2 regions of the Enterobacter sp. PL_is514 genome follow, and region 1 is predicted to be linked to the other one. Evidence: predicted binding sites of a transcription regulator. Region 1 holds the regulator's gene; the other holds the start of a gene.
The links. Region 1 encodes PhoB, which activates phosphate uptake and scavenging genes when phosphate is short. Its sites were predicted from a motif close to CTGTCATAAAACTGNCNNAT; they were not measured.
Positions count from the first base shown of each region.

Region 1 (8,921 bases):
CCAAACGCGGCGGTCCAGACGTGTTCACCCGCCTGTAAGCCAACCATTGGAGGGAAAATGATGTTGCCTGCGCCAACGAACAGCGCAAATGTCATAAAGCCCAGCGCGATGATGTCACGCGATTTTAAGTGATGGGTCATAAAACCTTACTGCCTGTGGATGTGGTGTTGAAAACATTGAGATTTTCGATATCCCTGACGGGACGATACAGCCGAAAATTTGCTCAATTTCAGCGGGAAATGCTCCCGTCCTGGCGTGGAGAAGAATAGTTTTTCGATTTACCACGCAAATACAGTCGGTCTGACAGTATCTGGGGCGCAATTTAAACGCTTATAACGTTTAAAGGCAAGGTGGGATCGCAAAACCAGAACAATATGCCAGCATGAAAATACACGTTAGAATAATACGCTGTTTATAAGAAAAACCCATGGCTAATCATGCGAACAAAAAACAGACAGCCGTATAAAATTCATCCGCGTTTCGCTTGACTGCAAAGCAAACGGGCCAGCGATGGCTGACCCGTGGAAAGGTAAAATGACACGCCTGCCGTCAGGCGATCTTTTTGGCAATTAATCGTTCCGGAATAACGAAACTGAAACGGGTTCCTTTACCCAGCGTACTCTGAATATCGAGACGGCTTTCGTGGTGATTCACCGCGTGTTTCACAATTGCCAGCCCCAGGCCGCTTCCGCCCGTCTGCCGGGATCGCGCTTTATCCACACGGTAAAAGCGCTCGGTCAGACGCGGAATATGCTCCGGCGCGATCCCCGGCCCATTGTCTTCCACGCTAAACTCCGCCCCCGTTGGGGCATGGTGCCAGCGCACCACGATATTTGTCCCCTCAGGCGTATGATTCACCGCGTTATACACCAGGTTGGAAATAGCGCTACGCAGTTCATCTTCGCTGCCCAGCACCTTCAGCGTATTGTCGACCTCAAAGGTCAGGTGATGCTTTTTGTGGCTTAACGTCTGCGCTTCACGCTCCACGACCCGCAGCATCATCGGGACATCAATGGTGTCATTTAGTGCCAGCGTTGGCGCCGCTTCAATCTTCGAGAGCGTCAGCAGCTGCTTCACCAGCCCTTCCATCCGGTGCGTTTGCTCGCGCATGGTGTGCAGCGCTTTTTCACGCGGCGCGCCTTCCAGCGTTTGCTCCTGCATCATCTCCAGGTAGCCCTGCAGCACGGTCAACGGGGTTCGCAGTTCGTGACTGACGTTGGCGAAGAAGTTGCGACGCGCCCCTTCCAGCTGGTGCATTTGGGTAACATCGCGCGCCACCATCAGCCACTGCTTATCGCTGTAGGGCATCACGCGGATCTCCAGATGGCGACCATTATTGAGCTTCAGATTGTGCGGACGGGTAAAATCACGCTTTTTCAGGTACAGCGTAAACTCGGGATAGCGCAGAAGGTTGAGGATATTTTGACCGTTGTCATCCGGCCAGCGCAGGCCCAGCAGCTGTTGCGCCAGGCCGTTACACCAGAAGATCGTCCCTTCTTCGGTCGTCAGAATCACGGCATCCGGCAGCGACTCTGCACCGCTGCGGAAACGCTTAATCAGGCTTCCCAGCTCGCGGCGACGCTTTTTATTACGCATCTGCATCTGATGCAGACCGTACAGCAGCGGCTCCCAGCTGCCGCTTCCCGGCGGCGGCGTCATACTTCGGTCAACCCACAGCCACCAGGAGAGGCGCAGCAGGTTCCAGAAATGCCAGATCAGCAGCCCGGTGACCGACGCCAGCAGAAACCACGGCAGGTGTCCAAGAAAGGCCCCAAGAAGGAAGGCCGGAATACAGCATAAGATCAGTTCAAAGACGAGCCTTTTCCATGACAGACGTTCCAGCACGCGTCACACTCCTGTCATTGTTCAGAAACGGGTAGAAAAACGATAACCCGTGCCGCGGACCGTCTGCACCATGCGATCGTGGCCGCTCAGTTCCAGTGCTTTTCGCAGGCGGCGAATATGTACGTCAACCGTCCGGTCTTCGACATACACGTTAGTTCCCCAGACGTTATTCAGCAACTGCTCGCGGCTGTACACGCGTTCCGGGTGGGTCATAAAGAAGTGCAGGAGTTTAAATTCGGTAGGCCCCATGTCGAGGGGATTTTCACCGGTCATCACGCGGTGTGAGGTGGGATCAAGGCTCAGCCCCTGCATCTCAATCACCTCTTCCACCGCCATCGGCGAAATACGGCGCATCACGGCTTTAATGCGGGCGACCAGCTCTTTTGGGGAGAACGGTTTGGTAATGTAATCGTCCGCGCCGGTCTCAAGACCGCGCACGCGATCCTCTTCTTCTCCGCGCGCCGTGAGCATCACAACCGGGATGTCGCGGGTCAGCGCTTCACGCTTCAGGTGTTTGATAAACTGCAGTCCGGAGCCGCCAGGCAACATCCAGTCCAGCAGAATCAGATCGGGCCAGGGTTCATTCAGCTGGTTCACTGCGCTGTCATAATCTTCCGCTTCAACCGGCTGGAAACCGTTTTGCTCGAGCACGAAGCACACCATTTCACGAATTGGAGCTTCATCTTCTACGACCAGAATACGTCTCGCCATACTTTGCCCTGTCTTATCTTATTTAAGTTACAAGTTTGTAATTCGGCGCCATTATGCGTCAGATTTATGACAGATTTATGAAAAACAGTACCACGATAACGGGCAAACCGTTGTTTTATTACAGCGGTTATTTTCCCTTCTCTGAACGTTTATAATCCTGCTTTCTCTTTTTTGCCACGGATCAGCTATGCGCATACTTCACACCTCGGACTGGCATCTGGGTCAAAATTTTTACAGCAAAAGCCGTGCGGCTGAACATGAAGCGTTCCTGAACTGGCTGCTGGAAACGGCCCGGACGCACGAGGTGGACGCGATTATTGTGGCGGGTGACATCTTTGATACCGGCTCGCCCCCCAGCTATGCGCGTGAGCTGTATAACCGCTTCGTGGTGAATCTGCAGCAAACTGGCTGTCACCTGGTGATTGTCGCCGGCAACCATGATTCCGTCGCCACGCTCAATGAATCCCGCGATATCCTGGCATTTCTCAATACCACCGTGGTCGCCAGCGCCGGGCACGCCCCACAGATCCTGAATAAACGCGACGGGTCGCCGGGGGCTGTGCTGTGTCCGATACCGTTTTTACGTCCGCGGGACATCGTGCAAAGCCAGGCGGGGCTGTCGGGTACAGAAAAGCAGCAACATCTCTTACAGGCCATCACAGACTATTACCACCAGCAGCACGCCGAAGCCTGTGCCCTGCGGGGTGACCAGCCTATTCCGGTGATTGCGACCGGGCATCTCACCACCGTCGGGGCCAGTAAAAGTGACGCCGTGCGTGACATCTATATCGGCACGCTGGATGCTTTTCCGGCGCAAAACTTCCCGCCAGCCGACTACATTGCGCTCGGGCATATCCACCGCGCGCAGGTTATTGGCGGCAGCGAGCACATCCGCTACTGCGGCTCCCCTATTTCGCTCAGCTTTGACGAAACTGGCAAAGCCAAATCCGTGCATCTGGTGAGCTTCAGCGAGGGAAAACTCCGCGCCGTCGAGACGCTGGAAGTACCGGTCACCCAGCCGCTGGCGGTGCTGAAAGGCGATCTCGATGCCATCACCGCCCAGCTGGAGCAGTGGCGCGGTGTCGAACAAGATCCCCCCGTCTGGCTGGATATCGAAATCACCACCGATGACTACCTGCACGATATGCAGCGCAAAATTCAGGCGCTGACGGAGGATTTGCCCGTCGAAGTCTTACTGGTCCGCCGCAGCCGCGAGCAGCGCGAGAAAATTCTGTTAAGCGCTCAACGTGAAACGCTCAGTGAACTGCGGGTTGAAGAGGTGTTTGAACGCAGGCTCTCGCAGGAAGAGATTGACGACGCGAAGCGCGCAAGACTCAGCGAACTGTTCAGCCATACCCTGCATGCGCTCAATGATGAGGAAGAAAACGCATGAAAATTTTGAGCCTGCGCCTGAAAAATCTCAACTCACTCAAGGGCGAGTGGAAAATTGACTTTACCGCGGAGCCGTTTGCCAGCAACGGGCTGTTTGCCATCACCGGCGCGACCGGAGCAGGAAAAACTACCCTGCTCGACGCCATCTGTCTGGCGCTTTATCACGAAACGCCGCGACTGCAGAAGGTCTCTCAGGCGCAAAACGATCTGATGACGCGCGACACCGCCGAATGCCTGGCAGAAGTGGAGTTCGAGGTAAAAGGCACCGCCTATCGCGCCTTCTGGAGCCAGAACCGGGCGCGCAACCAGCCGGACGGGAACCTGCAGGCGCCGCGCGTGGAGCTGGCGCGCTGTGAAGATGGCAAAATCCTGGCCGACAAAGTGTCGGATAAGCTGGAGCAAACCGCCGCGCTTACCGGGCTGGACTACGGGCGCTTTACCCGCTCGATGCTGCTCTCACAGGGGCAGTTTGCCGCCTTCCTTAATGCCAAACCGAGCGATCGTGCCGAGCTGCTGGAAGAGCTGACCGGCACCGAGATCTACGGCCAGATTTCCGCCATGGTGTTTGAAAAACATAAAGCCGCCCGCAGCGTGCTTGAAAAGTGCGAGGCGCAGGCGGCGGGCGTCGTGCTGTTGAGCGAAGAACAGCAGCAGCAGTTACAGCAAAGTTTGCAGGCACTTACTGACGAAGAGAAAACCCTGCTGGTTCAGCAGCAAAGCCAGCAGAAAGATTTTCAGTGGCTTACGCGTCATGATGAGCTCGTGCGCGAGCAACAGCGCGTCACCGCGACGCAGCTGCAGGCGCAACAGGCGCTGACGAACGCTGCGCCAGAGCTGGCAAAGCTCCAGCTTGCTCTGCCCGCCGCCCAGCTTCGACCGCTCTGGGAACATCAGCAGGAGCAAACCGCGCGTCTGGCACAGACACAGCAGCGAATTATCGAAGTAAATACTCGCTTACAAGCCAGAACCGCGCTGCGCTCACGTATCCGCAATACCGCCCTGCGTAACCACGAGCAGCTTCAGACCGAACTGACGGCGCTGGCGCAGTGGCTGGCGGAGCACGAGCGCTATCGGCTGCTGGGCCAGGAGATTGCCGGCTGGCGCGCCCAGTTCTCGCAGCTTAACCGCGATAAAACGCAGTTAGCCTCGCTTGCTGCGCGGATGAGTGAATTACGCAACAGGCTGGCTGAGATGCCGGAAAATGCGCTGACCCTGACGGCGGATGAGGTCAGCGCGGCCATGGAGCAGCAGTCCCGGTCACGCACGCTGCGCCAGCGGCTAACGTCGCTGCATGCCCGCTATCAGCCGCTGCAAAAGCGCCTGCGCCAGAGCGGTGAAAGCGTGCAGAAGGCCCAGGCCGAACAAAATAAACTCAATGAAACGCTGACGCTGCGCCGCCAGCAGTACAAAGAGAAACACCAGCACTATCTGGACCTGAAGGCCCTGTGCGAACGCGAAGCGACGATTAAAGACCTGGAAAGCTATCGTGCCCGGCTTGAGGCCGGCAAACCCTGTCCGCTATGCGGCTCCAGCGAGCATCCCGCCGTTGAGCAATACCAGTCGCTTGAGCTGACGGATAACCAGCGCCGCCGTGATGCCCTGGAAAAAGAGGTCGCCGCGCTTAAAGAGGAAGGCCTGCTTGTGCTGGGACAGGTTAATGCCCTGACTCAGCAGATCCAGCGCGAGACAGACGAATTTCAGACGCTCTCTCAGGAAGAGCAAGCACTCACTAAAGAGTGGATTGAGGCCTGTGCTTCCCTGAATATAGCGTTGAATATTCAGGACGATATCACGCCATGGATGAACGAGCAGGAACAGTACGAGCGCCAACTTTATCAGCTCAGCCAGCGTCTGACCCTGCAAAACCAGTTGAACGAGCAGGAAGCGCAGGAGCGACAGTATCAGCAGCAGCTGACTACCGCGCGCCAGGCGCTGGAACACGCCCTGCTCTCGCTATCACTCAACGTACCTGAAGACGGAAATGAAGCCTCCTGGCTGCACGCCCGCGAAGCGGAATTCTCGCAGTGGCAGGAGAAGCAAACGCAGCACGGCGTGCTTCAGGAACGCATAAACGCCCTGAAGCCGCTGCTCGACGCGCTTCCGGCAACGAACAGCGCAGACGCCGAACCGGTTATTCCTGATAACTGGCGCGACATCCACGACGAGTGCGTGTCGCTACAGAGCCAGCTGACCGCGCAACAGCAGCAGGAGACGCTGGAGCAAGAGCGTCTGCAGCAGTCGCAGACGCAGTTCACCGCGGCGCTCTCGGCAAGCTGCTTTGCCGATCGGGACGCGTTCCTTGCCGCGCTGTTGGATGACGACGCTATTCGCCACCTCGCACAGCTGAAACAGTCGCTGGAAAGCCAGATACAGCAGGCCGCGGCCCTTTCCGGCCAGGCTAACCAGCAGCTGCAGGCTCATCTGGCGCTGCGGCCGGAAGGGCTCGACGCCGATGCACCTGCGCTGCAAAGCCAGCTGCAGCAGCTGGCGCAGCGGCTGCGCGAGAACACCACGCATCAGGGCGAGATCCGCCAGCAGCTTAAGCAGGACAGCGATAACCGTCAGCACCAGTTGGCGTTGATGCAGCAAATTGAAGAGACCGCGCGCCAGGCGGACGACTGGGGGTACCTGAACGCGCTGATCGGCTCCAGCACCGGCGACAAGTTCCGTAAGTTCGCCCAGGGGCTGACGCTGGACAATCTTGTCTGGCTCGCAAACCAGCAGCTTAACCGTCTGCACGGGCGTTATCTGCTGCAGCGTAAGGCCAGCGACGCGCTGGAGCTGGAAGTGGTCGATACCTGGCAGGCGGATGCGGTTCGCGATACCCGTACGCTCTCGGGCGGTGAAAGCTTCCTGGTCAGCCTGGCGCTGGCGCTGGCCCTTTCCGATCTGGTGAGTCATAAGACGCGGATCGATTCCCTGTTCCTGGATGAAGGGTTCGGCACGCTCGACAGTGAAACGCTGGATACCGCGCTGGATGCGCTCGACGCGCTGAACGCCACCGGGAAAACCATCGGCGTGATCAGCCACGTTGAGGCGATGAAAGAGCGTATTCCGGTGCAGATCAAGGTGAAGAAGATCAACGGCCTGGGGTATAGCAGGCTGGATAAGGTGTTTGCGGTGGAATGAATGGGGTGATCGTGCGGTCTGATGCCCTCACCCTGGCCCTCTCCCACAGGGAGAGGGAATAAACGTTTATTCTGGCCATAACCACGCCGCGCCGCGCACGCCGCTTGAGTCCCCGTGCAGCGCTTTGCGGATCGGGGTTTCGCATTCACCGCCGAAGACCCACTGTTTCACCAGGTTCGGCACCGTGGCGTACAGCCGATCGACGTTGCTCATGCCGCCACCCAGCACTATCACGTCAGGATCGAGAATATTCACCACGTGGGCCAGCGATTTCGCCAGCCGCATTTCGTAGCGGCTAAGCGCCAGTTCGGCGACAGGATCCTGTTCTTCGACCAGACGCATGATTTCGTTGCCCTTGAGCGGCTGGCCGCTCAGACGGCGGTAGTCGGTCGCAAACCCGGTGCCGGAGATAAACGTCTCGATACAGCCTTGTTTTCCGCAGTAGCACGGAACTTCAGCGCGGTATTTAAGCTCGTCTTCATCCATCCACGGCAGCGGGTTGTGTCCCCACTCGCCCGCCGTGCCGTTGCCGCCGATATGGGCGCGCCCCCCGAACGCCACCCCCGCGCCGCAGCCGGTGCCGATAATAACGGCAAACACGGTCTGGACACCCGCTGCCGCGCCGTCGATGGCCTCAGAGACCGCCAGGCAGTTGGCATCGTTGGCCAGACGCACGTCCCGGTTCAGACGCGCGCTTAAATCTTTATCAAACGGCTGGCCGTTGAGCCAGGTGGAGTTAGCATTTTTAACCACGCCGGTATACGGCGAGATCGACCCCGGGATCCCCATCCCGACGCTGCCGGTTTGCCCAGTCGCCTGCTCTGCCATCTCAACCAGCCTGGCAATCGTCTCGATAGTCTGGTGATAATCATCGCGCGGCGTCGGCAGACGATGGCGAAACAGCTGCTCCCCCTGCTCGCTCAGTGCGATAACTTCTGTTTTGGTGCCGCCCAAATCGATCCCAATACGCACAAGACTCTCCTCATTATTTTGATTATCAACAGAGTAGAAGCACGCTTCCCGATTAGCAATGCAAGCGATGCGACAATTCGTTATCATGCCCGCTGATTTAACGACAAGGCCGTGGAAATTATCATGCTGTGGTTCAAAAATTTGATGGTTTACCGTCTCAGCCGCGACGTTTCGCTGCGTGCAGAAGAGATGGAAAAACAGTTAGCCGCTTATACCTTTTCCCCTTGCGGTAGCCAGGATATGGCGAAAACCGGTTGGGTTCCGCCAATGGGTTCACAAAGCGATGCACTGACCCACGCCAGCAGCACGGGTCAAATCATCGTCTGCGCCCGTAAAGAAGAGAAAATCCTGCCGACGCCGGTGGTTAAGCAGGCGCTCGAGGCGAAAATTTTCAAGCTGGAAGCCGAGCAGGGCCGCAAGCTGAAAAAGACCGAAAAAGATTCGCTGAAAGACGAAGTGCTGCACTCTCTGCTGCCGCGCGCCTTCAGCCGCTTCAGCCAGACCATGATGTGGATCGACACCGTTAACGGGCTGATCATGGTGGACTGCGCCAGCGCCAAGAAAGCAGAAGATACGCTGGCCCTGCTGCGTAAGAGCATCGGCTCGTTACCGGTCGTTCCGCTGGCGCTGGAAACGCCAATTGAGTTAACGCTGACCGAATGGGTACGCAGCGGTGCTGCGGCACAGGGTTTCCAGATCCTAGATGAAGCCGAGCTGAAAGCCCTGCTGGAAGACGGTGGCGTAATCCGCGCGAAGAAGCAGGATCTGGTCAGCGACGAGATCGCCGTACACATTGAAGCGGGTAAAGTGGTCACCAAACTGGCGCTCGACTGGCAGCAGCGTATTCAGTTCGTGATGTGCGACGACGGCTC
Region 1 covers NZ_JBVPGN010000032.1:122,390-131,310, reverse strand. Annotated here, with positions in the region: gene brnQ (branched-chain amino acid transporter carrier protein BrnQ) at 1-140, opposite strand, end outside; gene phoR (phosphate regulon sensor histidine kinase PhoR) at 550-1,845, opposite strand; gene phoB (phosphate response regulator transcription factor PhoB) at 1,867-2,556, opposite strand; gene sbcD (exonuclease subunit SbcD) at 2,744-3,949, shown strand; gene sbcC (exonuclease subunit SbcC) at 3,946-7,077, shown strand; gene mak (fructokinase) at 7,144-8,049, opposite strand; gene rdgC (recombination-associated protein RdgC) at 8,173-8,921, shown strand, end outside.

Region 2 (8,921 bases), on a different contig from region 1:
GAGTTCCCTCAGGACGCCGTACCACGCGTGTACGACGCGCTTGAGGTACAGAATGGTAACGAGAGCCTGGTGCTGGAAGTTCAGCAGCAGCTCGGCGGCGGTATCGTGCGTACCATCGCGATGGGTTCTTCCGACGGTCTGCGTCGTGGTCTGGAAGTAAAAGACCTTGAGCACCCGATCGAAGTCCCGGTAGGTAAAGCAACACTGGGTCGTATCATGAACGTATTGGGTCAACCAATCGACATGAAAGGCGACATCGGTGAAGAAGAGCGTTGGGCTATCCACCGCGCGGCACCTTCCTACGAAGAGCTGTCCAGCTCTCAGGAACTGCTGGAAACCGGTATCAAAGTTATCGACCTGATGTGTCCGTTCGCGAAGGGCGGTAAAGTTGGTCTGTTCGGTGGTGCGGGCGTAGGTAAAACCGTAAACATGATGGAGCTGATCCGTAACATCGCGATCGAGCACTCCGGTTACTCTGTGTTTGCGGGTGTAGGTGAACGTACTCGTGAGGGTAACGACTTCTACCACGAAATGACCGACTCCAACGTTCTGGACAAAGTATCCCTGGTTTACGGCCAGATGAACGAGCCACCAGGAAACCGTCTGCGCGTTGCGCTGACCGGTCTGACTATGGCTGAGAAATTCCGTGACGAAGGCCGTGACGTTCTGCTGTTCGTTGATAACATCTATCGTTACACCCTGGCCGGTACGGAAGTATCTGCACTGCTGGGTCGTATGCCTTCAGCGGTAGGTTATCAGCCTACGCTGGCGGAAGAGATGGGTGTTCTTCAGGAACGTATCACCTCTACCAAAACCGGTTCTATCACCTCCGTTCAGGCGGTATACGTACCTGCGGATGACTTGACTGACCCATCACCAGCCACCACCTTTGCGCACTTAGATGCAACCGTGGTACTGAGCCGTCAGATCGCGTCTCTGGGTATCTACCCGGCCGTTGACCCGCTGGACTCCACCAGCCGTCAGCTGGATCCACTGGTTGTGGGTCAGGAACACTACGACACCGCGCGTGGCGTACAGTCCCTGCTGCAGCGTTACCAGGAACTGAAAGACATCATCGCCATCCTGGGTATGGATGAACTGTCTGAAGAAGACAAACTGGTGGTAGCACGTGCGCGTAAGATCCAGCGCTTCCTGTCCCAGCCATTCTTCGTTGCGGAAGTATTCACCGGTTCTCCGGGTAAATACGTTTCCCTGAAAGACACCATCCGTGGCTTTAAAGGCATCATGGAAGGCGAATACGATCACCTGCCGGAGCAGGCGTTCTACATGGTTGGTTCCATCGACGAAGCCGTGGAAAAAGCCAAAAAACTTTAACGCCTTAATCGGAGGGTGATATGGCAATGACTTACCACCTGGACGTCGTCAGCGCAGAGCAACAAATGTTCTCTGGTCTGGTCGAGAAAATCCAGGTAACGGGTAGTGAAGGTGAACTGGGTATCTTCCCGGGTCACGCACCGCTGCTCACCGCCATTAAGCCTGGTATGATCCGCATCGTTAAACAGTTCGGTCACGAAGAGTTTATCTATCTGTCCGGCGGCATTCTTGAAGTGCAGCCAGGCAGTGTGACCGTTCTGGCCGATACCGCTATCCGTGGCCAGGATCTCGACGAAGCGCGAGCCCTGGAATCGAAGCGTAAGGCTGAAGAGCACATTAGCAGCTCTCATGGTGACGTGGATTACGCTCAGGCGTCTGCGGAGCTGGCCAAAGCGATCGCGAAACTGCGCGTTATCGAGTTGACCAAAAAAGCGATGTAACACCGGCTTGAAAAGCACAAAAGCCAGTCTGGATACCAGGCTGGCTTTTTTTTTCGGCCTTAATTCATGATGAAAAAGATGTAGAATTTTAAGCATCAAACGTTTTTACTTCTCACTCAAACTACCGTCAGGATGCGTATGTCAAACAGTGCGATGAGCGTGGTGATCCTTGCCGCAGGCAAAGGGACCCGCATGTATTCCGATCTGCCTAAGGTGCTCCACACGCTTGCAGGAAAGCCAATGGTGCAGCATGTCATTGATGCAGCGAATGAACTGGGTGCGAGTCAGGTCCACCTGGTCTACGGCCACGGTGGCGATCTGCTTAAAAAGACGCTGAGCGATGACAAGCTCAACTGGGTGCTTCAGGCCGAACAGTTGGGTACAGGCCATGCGATGCAGCAGGCAGCGCCTTTCTTTGCGGATGACGAAGACATTTTGATGCTCTACGGCGATGTCCCGCTGATCTCCGTTGAAACACTGACTCGCCTGCGTGCAGCCAAACCGCAGGGCGGCATCGGTTTGTTGACCGTCGTGCTGGACGATCCGAGCGGTTATGGTCGCATCACCCGTGAAAACGGTAACGTCACGGGTATTGTTGAGCATAAAGATGCCAGCGACGAACAGCGCAAGATTCAGGAGATCAACACCGGTATCCTGATTGCCAATGGCGCGGATATGAAGCGCTGGCTGTCCAAACTCAACAACAACAACGCGCAGGGTGAATACTACATCACCGACATCATTGCGATGGCGTACCACGAAGGGCGTGAAATTGCCGCCGTTCATCCGGCGCGCATCAGCGAAACGGACGGTGTGAACAACCGCCTGCAGCTTTCCCGTCTTGAGCGTATTTATCAGTCCGAGCAGGCCGAAAAACTGCTGCTGGCGGGCGTGATGCTGCGCGATCCGGCGCGTTTCGATCTGCGTGGTTCGTTATCTCACGGGCGTGACGTTGAGATTGATACTAACGTTATCCTCGAGGGTAACGTGACGCTGGGCAACCGCGTCAAAATTGGCACCGGCTGCGTGATTAAAAACAGCGTCATCGGTGACGACTGCGAAATCAGCCCGTACAGCGTGGTGGAAGATGCCCGTCTGGATGCCGCCTGTACCATCGGCCCGTTTGCGCGTCTGCGCCCGGGCGCTGAGCTGCTGGAAGGCGCTCACGTGGGTAACTTCGTGGAAATGAAAAAAGCGCGTCTGGGTAAAGGCTCGAAAGCCGGTCATCTGACCTATCTTGGCGACGCGGAAATTGGCAATAACGTGAATATTGGTGCAGGGACGATTACCTGTAACTATGACGGCGCGAATAAGTTTAAAACCATCATCGGTGATGACGTGTTCGTTGGCTCCGATACGCAGCTGGTGGCGCCTGTTACCGTGGGTAACGGGGTGACCATTGCCGCCGGAACAACCGTCACGCGCGATGTGGCCGAGAACGCGCTGGTGTTAAGCCGCGTTCCGCAGGTCAGCAAGCAGGGCTGGAAACGCCCGGTGAAGAAAAAGTAACGGATTTACCCCTCACCCTAACCCTCTCCCCACAGGGGAGAGGGGATCGTTCGGTGCGGTGTTTTTCTCCCTCGCCCCTTTGGGGAGAGGGCCGGGGTGAGGGGATAATATAATCCTCCCCCCACAAGCAGTACCCATAAAAATAACCCCACTCTCTACAAGGCTCGGGGCGCCCGGAAAGGGCAAATACAGGTCAGCGACAACGCAGGCATAATGCCTAAATTCGGAATCTAAAATTATGTGTGGAATTGTTGGCGCAGTTGCGCAGCGTGATATTGCTGAAATCCTTCTCGAAGGTTTACGTCGTCTGGAATACCGTGGTTACGACTCAGCCGGTCTGGCTGTCGTCGATGCAGAAGGCCATATGACCCGTCTGCGTCGTCTCGGAAAAGTGCAGATGCTGGCCCAGGCCGCGGAAGAACATCCGCTGCACGGTGGTACCGGTATTGCGCACACCCGCTGGGCGACGCACGGTGAACCGTCTGAAGGTAACGCGCACCCGCATGTGTCTGAACACATCGTGGTCGTGCACAACGGCATTATCGAAAACCACGAACCGCTGCGCGAAGAACTGAAAGCGCGCGGCTACACCTTCGTCTCTGAAACTGACACCGAAGTGATTGCTCACCTGGTGCACTGGGAGCTGGAGCAGGGCGGCACACTGCGTGATGCGGTGCTGCGTGCTATCCCTCAGCTGCGCGGTGCGTACGGTACGGTGATCATGGATTCCCGCGACCCGTCCACGCTGCTGGCCGCGCGTTCCGGTAGCCCGATGGTTATCGGTCTGGGCATGGGCGAAAACTTCATCGCTTCTGACCAGCTGGCGCTCCTGCCGGTTACCCGTCGCTTTATCTTCCTCGAAGAGGGTGATATCGCGGAAGTGACTCGCCGCAGCGTGACCGTGTTCGATACCAAAGGCGAGCAGGTGAAACGTCAGGAGATCGAATCGAATCTGCAGTACGACGCGGGCGATAAAGGCGCTTACCGTCACTACATGCAGAAAGAGATTTACGAGCAGCCAAACGCCATCAAAAACACCCTGACCGGGCGCATCAGCCACGGTGAAGTGGATCTGAGCGAGCTGGGTGCAAACGCGAACGAACTGCTCGGCAAGGTTGAGCACATTCAGATCGTGGCCTGCGGCACCTCCTACAACTCCGGTATGGTTTCTCGCTACTGGTTTGAATCCCTGGCGGGCGTGCCGTGCGATGTGGAAATCGCGTCTGAATTCCGCTATCGCAAATCTGCGGTGCGTCGTAACAGCCTGATGATCACCCTTTCCCAGTCTGGCGAAACGGCGGACACGCTTGCCGCGCTGCGTCTCTCTAAAGAGCTGGGTTACCTGGGCTCACTGGCCATCTGCAACGTTCCTGGCTCTTCCCTGGTGCGTGAATCCGATCTGGCGCTGATGACCAAAGCAGGCACCGAAATCGGCGTGGCCTCCACCAAAGCGTTTACCACGCAGCTGACCGTTCTGCTGATGCTGGTGGCGAAGCTGGCGCGTCTGAAAGGCGAAGATGCTTCCGTTGAGCACGACATCGTTCACGGCCTGCAGGCGCTGCCGAGCCGCATTGAGCAGATGCTGTCTCAGGACAAACGCATTGAAGCGCTGGCGGAAGACTTCTCTGATAAACATCACGCCTTGTTCCTGGGTCGTGGCGATCAGTATCCGATTGCGCTGGAAGGCGCGCTGAAGCTGAAAGAGATCTCCTACATTCACGCTGAAGCCTATGCGGCAGGCGAGCTGAAACACGGCCCGCTGGCGCTGATTGACGCGGATATGCCGGTCATCGTTGTGGCACCAAACAACGAACTGCTGGAAAAACTGAAATCTAACATCGAAGAAGTCCGCGCTCGCGGTGGTGTCCTGTACGTCTTCGCCGACAAAGATGCCGGTTTTGTCAGCAATGACAACATGCACATCATCGAGATGCCGCATGTGGAAGAGGTGATTGCACCCATCTTCTACACCGTTCCGCTGCAGCTGCTGGCCTATCACGTTGCGCTGATCAAAGGCACCGACGTTGACCAGCCGCGTAACCTGGCGAAATCGGTTACCGTAGAATAATCCCTTCAGGCTCCACCTTCGGGTGGAGCTTTTTTATCCTGCCTGGTTTGTTTTTCATCAATCCTTTCTCATTTTTAATAATGACAATTTGTCATCTTCAGCTACTTTTTTCAGTGTCACATAAAGAAAATATTTCTGAAAACGTCTTGTCATAAAAGTGGCTAATGCATTGAAATATAATATTTATTTTGCTTGTTTTTAAGTGAAATTTCCATTGTCATAAAACTGTCATAATTCGTACATTTATCTGTCACCTGTTTGTCCTATTTTGCTCATCGTAGCCACTAAACAACGATTTACGAAAATCTTGCAGGAGACATTATGAAAGTTATGCGTACCACTGTCGCAACTGTTGTCGCCGCGACCTTATCTCTGAGCGCGTTCTCTGTATTTGCAGAAGCAAGCCTGACTGGCGCTGGTGCAACCTTCCCTGCGCCGGTGTATGCCAAATGGGCGGATACCTACCAGAAAGAAACCGGTAACAAGGTTAACTATCAGGGTATCGGCTCCTCCGGTGGCGTTAAACAAATTACCGCGAACACGGTTGATTTCGGCGCATCAGACGCTCCGCTGTCTGATGACAAACTGGCTCAGGAAGGCCTGTTCCAGTTCCCGACCGTGATCGGTGGCGTGGTCCTGGCCATCAACCTGCCGGGCGTGAAGTCGGGCGAGCTGGTGCTGGACGGCAAAACCCTGGGTGACATCTACCTGGGCAAAATCAAAAAATGGGATGACGAAGCGATCGCCAAACTCAACCCAGGCCTGAAGCTGCCTTCTCAGAACATCGCCGTGGTTCGCCGCGCGGATGGTTCCGGTACCTCTTTCGTGTTCACCAGCTACCTGGCAAAAGTGAACGAAGAGTGGAAATCTAAAGTCGGCTCCGGCTCTACCGTTAACTGGCCAACCGGTCTGGGCGGTAAAGGTAACGACGGTATCGCCGCGTTCGTACAGCGTCTGCCTGGCTCCATCGGCTACGTAGAGTATGCGTACGCTAAGCAGAACAACCTGTCCTACACCAAACTGGTTTCAGCCGACGGCAAACCGGTTAGCCCAACCGAAGAGAACTTTGCTAACGCCGCCAAAGGCGCTGACTGGAGCAAATCGTTCGCGCAGGATCTGACTAACCAGAAAGGCGAAGGTGCATGGCCAATCACCTCTACCACCTTCATCCTGGTTCACAAAGAGCAGAAGAAACCTGAGCAGGGCACCGAAGTGCTGAAGTTCTTCGACTGGGCATACAAAAACGGCGGCAAACAGGCTAACGCTCTGGATTACGCCACCCTGCCGGACAACGTGGTTGAGCAGATTCGCGCTGCATGGAAAACCAACGTGAAAGACAGCAGCGGTAAAGCGCTGTACTAACAGGATATATTTAACGAAGATGGCGGGTGGCGCTGCGCTTACCCGCCCTACGGTTTAAGCTGTAGGCCCGGTAAGCGTTAGCGCCACCGGGCATATTCGTAAAAACGTCTCAAACAGAAGAGTAATTTATGGCTGCAACCAAGCCTGCATTTAACCCTCCGGGTAAAAAAGGTGACATGATTTTCAGCGCGCTGGTTAAACTGGCTGCGCTGATTGTGCTATTGCTGCTGGGCGGCATTATCGTGTCTCTGATTTTCTCCTCATGGCCGAGCATCCAGAAATTCGGTTTCTCCTTCCTGTGGACCAAAGAGTGGGACGCGCCGAACGACATCTACGGTGCCCTGGTGCCGATTTACGGCACGCTGATGACCTCGTTCATCGCCCTTCTGATTGCGGTTCCGGTAAGCTTTGGTATTGCCCTGTTCCTGACGGAACTGGCGCCGGGCTGGCTGCGGCGCCCGCTGGGTATTGCCATCGAACTGCTGGCAGCCATTCCAAGTATCGTCTACGGCATGTGGGGCCTGTTCATCTTTGCTCCGCTGTTCGCCACATACTTCCAGGAACCGGTCGGTAACGTTCTTTCTGCCATTCCGTTTGTGGGGGCCCTGTTCTCTGGCCCGGCTTTCGGTATTGGCATTCTGGCGGCAGGTGTGATCCTCGCCATCATGATTATTCCGTACATTGCGGCGGTTATGCGCGATGTCTTCGAACAAACGCCGGTGATGATGAAAGAGTCGGCCTACGGTATCGGCTGCACCACCTGGGAAGTGATCTGGCGCATCGTCCTTCCGTTCACCAAAAATGGGGTGATCGGGGGCGTGATGCTGGGCTTAGGTCGTGCGCTGGGTGAAACCATGGCGGTTACCTTTATCATCGGTAACACCTACCAGCTCGACAGCGCGTCGCTCTACATGCCGGGTAACAGTATTACCTCGGCGCTGGCGAATGAATTTGCGGAAGCGGAATCGGGGCTGCACGTGGCGGCGCTGATGGAGCTGGGTCTGATTCTGTTCGTTATCACCTTCATTGTTCTGGCGATTTCCAAGCTGATGATTATGCGTCTCGCTAAAAATGAGGGGGCACGCTAATGGCTACTCTCGAAATGCAAGCAACCGCTGAACTGGCGGAATCTCGCCGTAAAATGCAGGCCAGACGCCGCATGAAAAACCGCATTGCCCTGACGCTCTCTATGGCGACGATGGCATTCGGCCTGTTCTGGCTGGTCTGGATCCTCTTCTCGACGGTCGTTCGCGGAATTGACGGAATGTCACTGTCGCTGTTCACCGAAATGACGCCGCCGCCGAACACGGCGGGTGGTGGCCTGGCGAATGCCCTGGCGGGCAGCGGACTGCTGATCCTCTGGGCGACGGTCTTCGGCACGCCGCTGGGCATCATGGCGGGCATCTACCTGGCAGAATACGGTCGTAAATCCTGGCTGGCGGAAGTCATTCGCTTCATCAACGACATTCTGCTGTCTGCACCGTCTATCGTCGTGGGTCTGTTTGTATACACCGTGGTGGTGGCGCAGATGGAACACTTCTCCGGCTGGGCGGGTGTGATTGCACTGGCGCTGCTGCAGGTGCCGATTGTGATTCGAACCACCGAGAACATGCTGAAACTGGTGCCGGACAGCCTGCGTGAAGCGGCTTATGCGCTGGGTACGCCGAAATGGAAGATGATCTCGGCGATTACGCTGAAGGCGTCGGTCTCCGGGATCATGACCGGTATCCTGCTGGCGGTTGCGCGTATCGCGGGTGAAACGGCGCCGCTGCTGTTTACGTCCCTCTCCAATCAGTTCTGGAGCACGGACATGATGCAGCCGATCGCCAACCTGCCGGTAACGATCTTTAAATTTGCGATGAGCCCATTCGCGGAATGGCAGCAGCTGGCCTGGGCCGGGGTGCTGATCATTACCCTTTGCGTACTGTTGCTGAACATTCTGGCGCGCGTCATTTTCGCGAAGAAGAAACACGGTTAATTTTTTACGGCGCGGCAGCTCGCGGCGCCGAATGAGGAAATGAGTCAATGAGTATGGTTGATACTGCCCCGGGTAAGATTCAGGTTCGTGATTTGAACTTCTACTACGGCAAATTCCATGCCCTGAAGAACATCAACCTGGATATCGCCAAGAACCAGGTCACGGCATTTATCGGTCCGTCCGGCTGTGGGAAATCCACGCTGCTGCGTACCTTTAACAAAATGTATTC
Region 2 covers NZ_JBVPGN010000022.1:66,200-75,120, reverse strand. Annotated here, with positions in the region: gene atpD (F0F1 ATP synthase subunit beta) at 1-1,335, shown strand, start outside; gene AC0TNG_RS01080 (F0F1 ATP synthase subunit epsilon) at 1,356-1,775, shown strand; gene glmU (bifunctional UDP-N-acetylglucosamine diphosphorylase/glucosamine-1-phosphate N-acetyltransferase GlmU) at 1,914-3,284, shown strand; gene glmS (glutamine--fructose-6-phosphate transaminase (isomerizing)) at 3,523-5,352, shown strand; gene pstS (phosphate ABC transporter substrate-binding protein PstS) at 5,674-6,714, shown strand; gene pstC (phosphate ABC transporter permease PstC) at 6,843-7,802, shown strand; gene pstA (phosphate ABC transporter permease PstA) at 7,802-8,692, shown strand; gene pstB (phosphate ABC transporter ATP-binding protein PstB) at 8,740-8,921, shown strand, end outside.
Region 2: pstS (phosphate ABC transporter substrate-binding protein PstS) is a predicted target of PhoB. The motif match lies at 5,567-5,586, and genes of this name have one in related genera.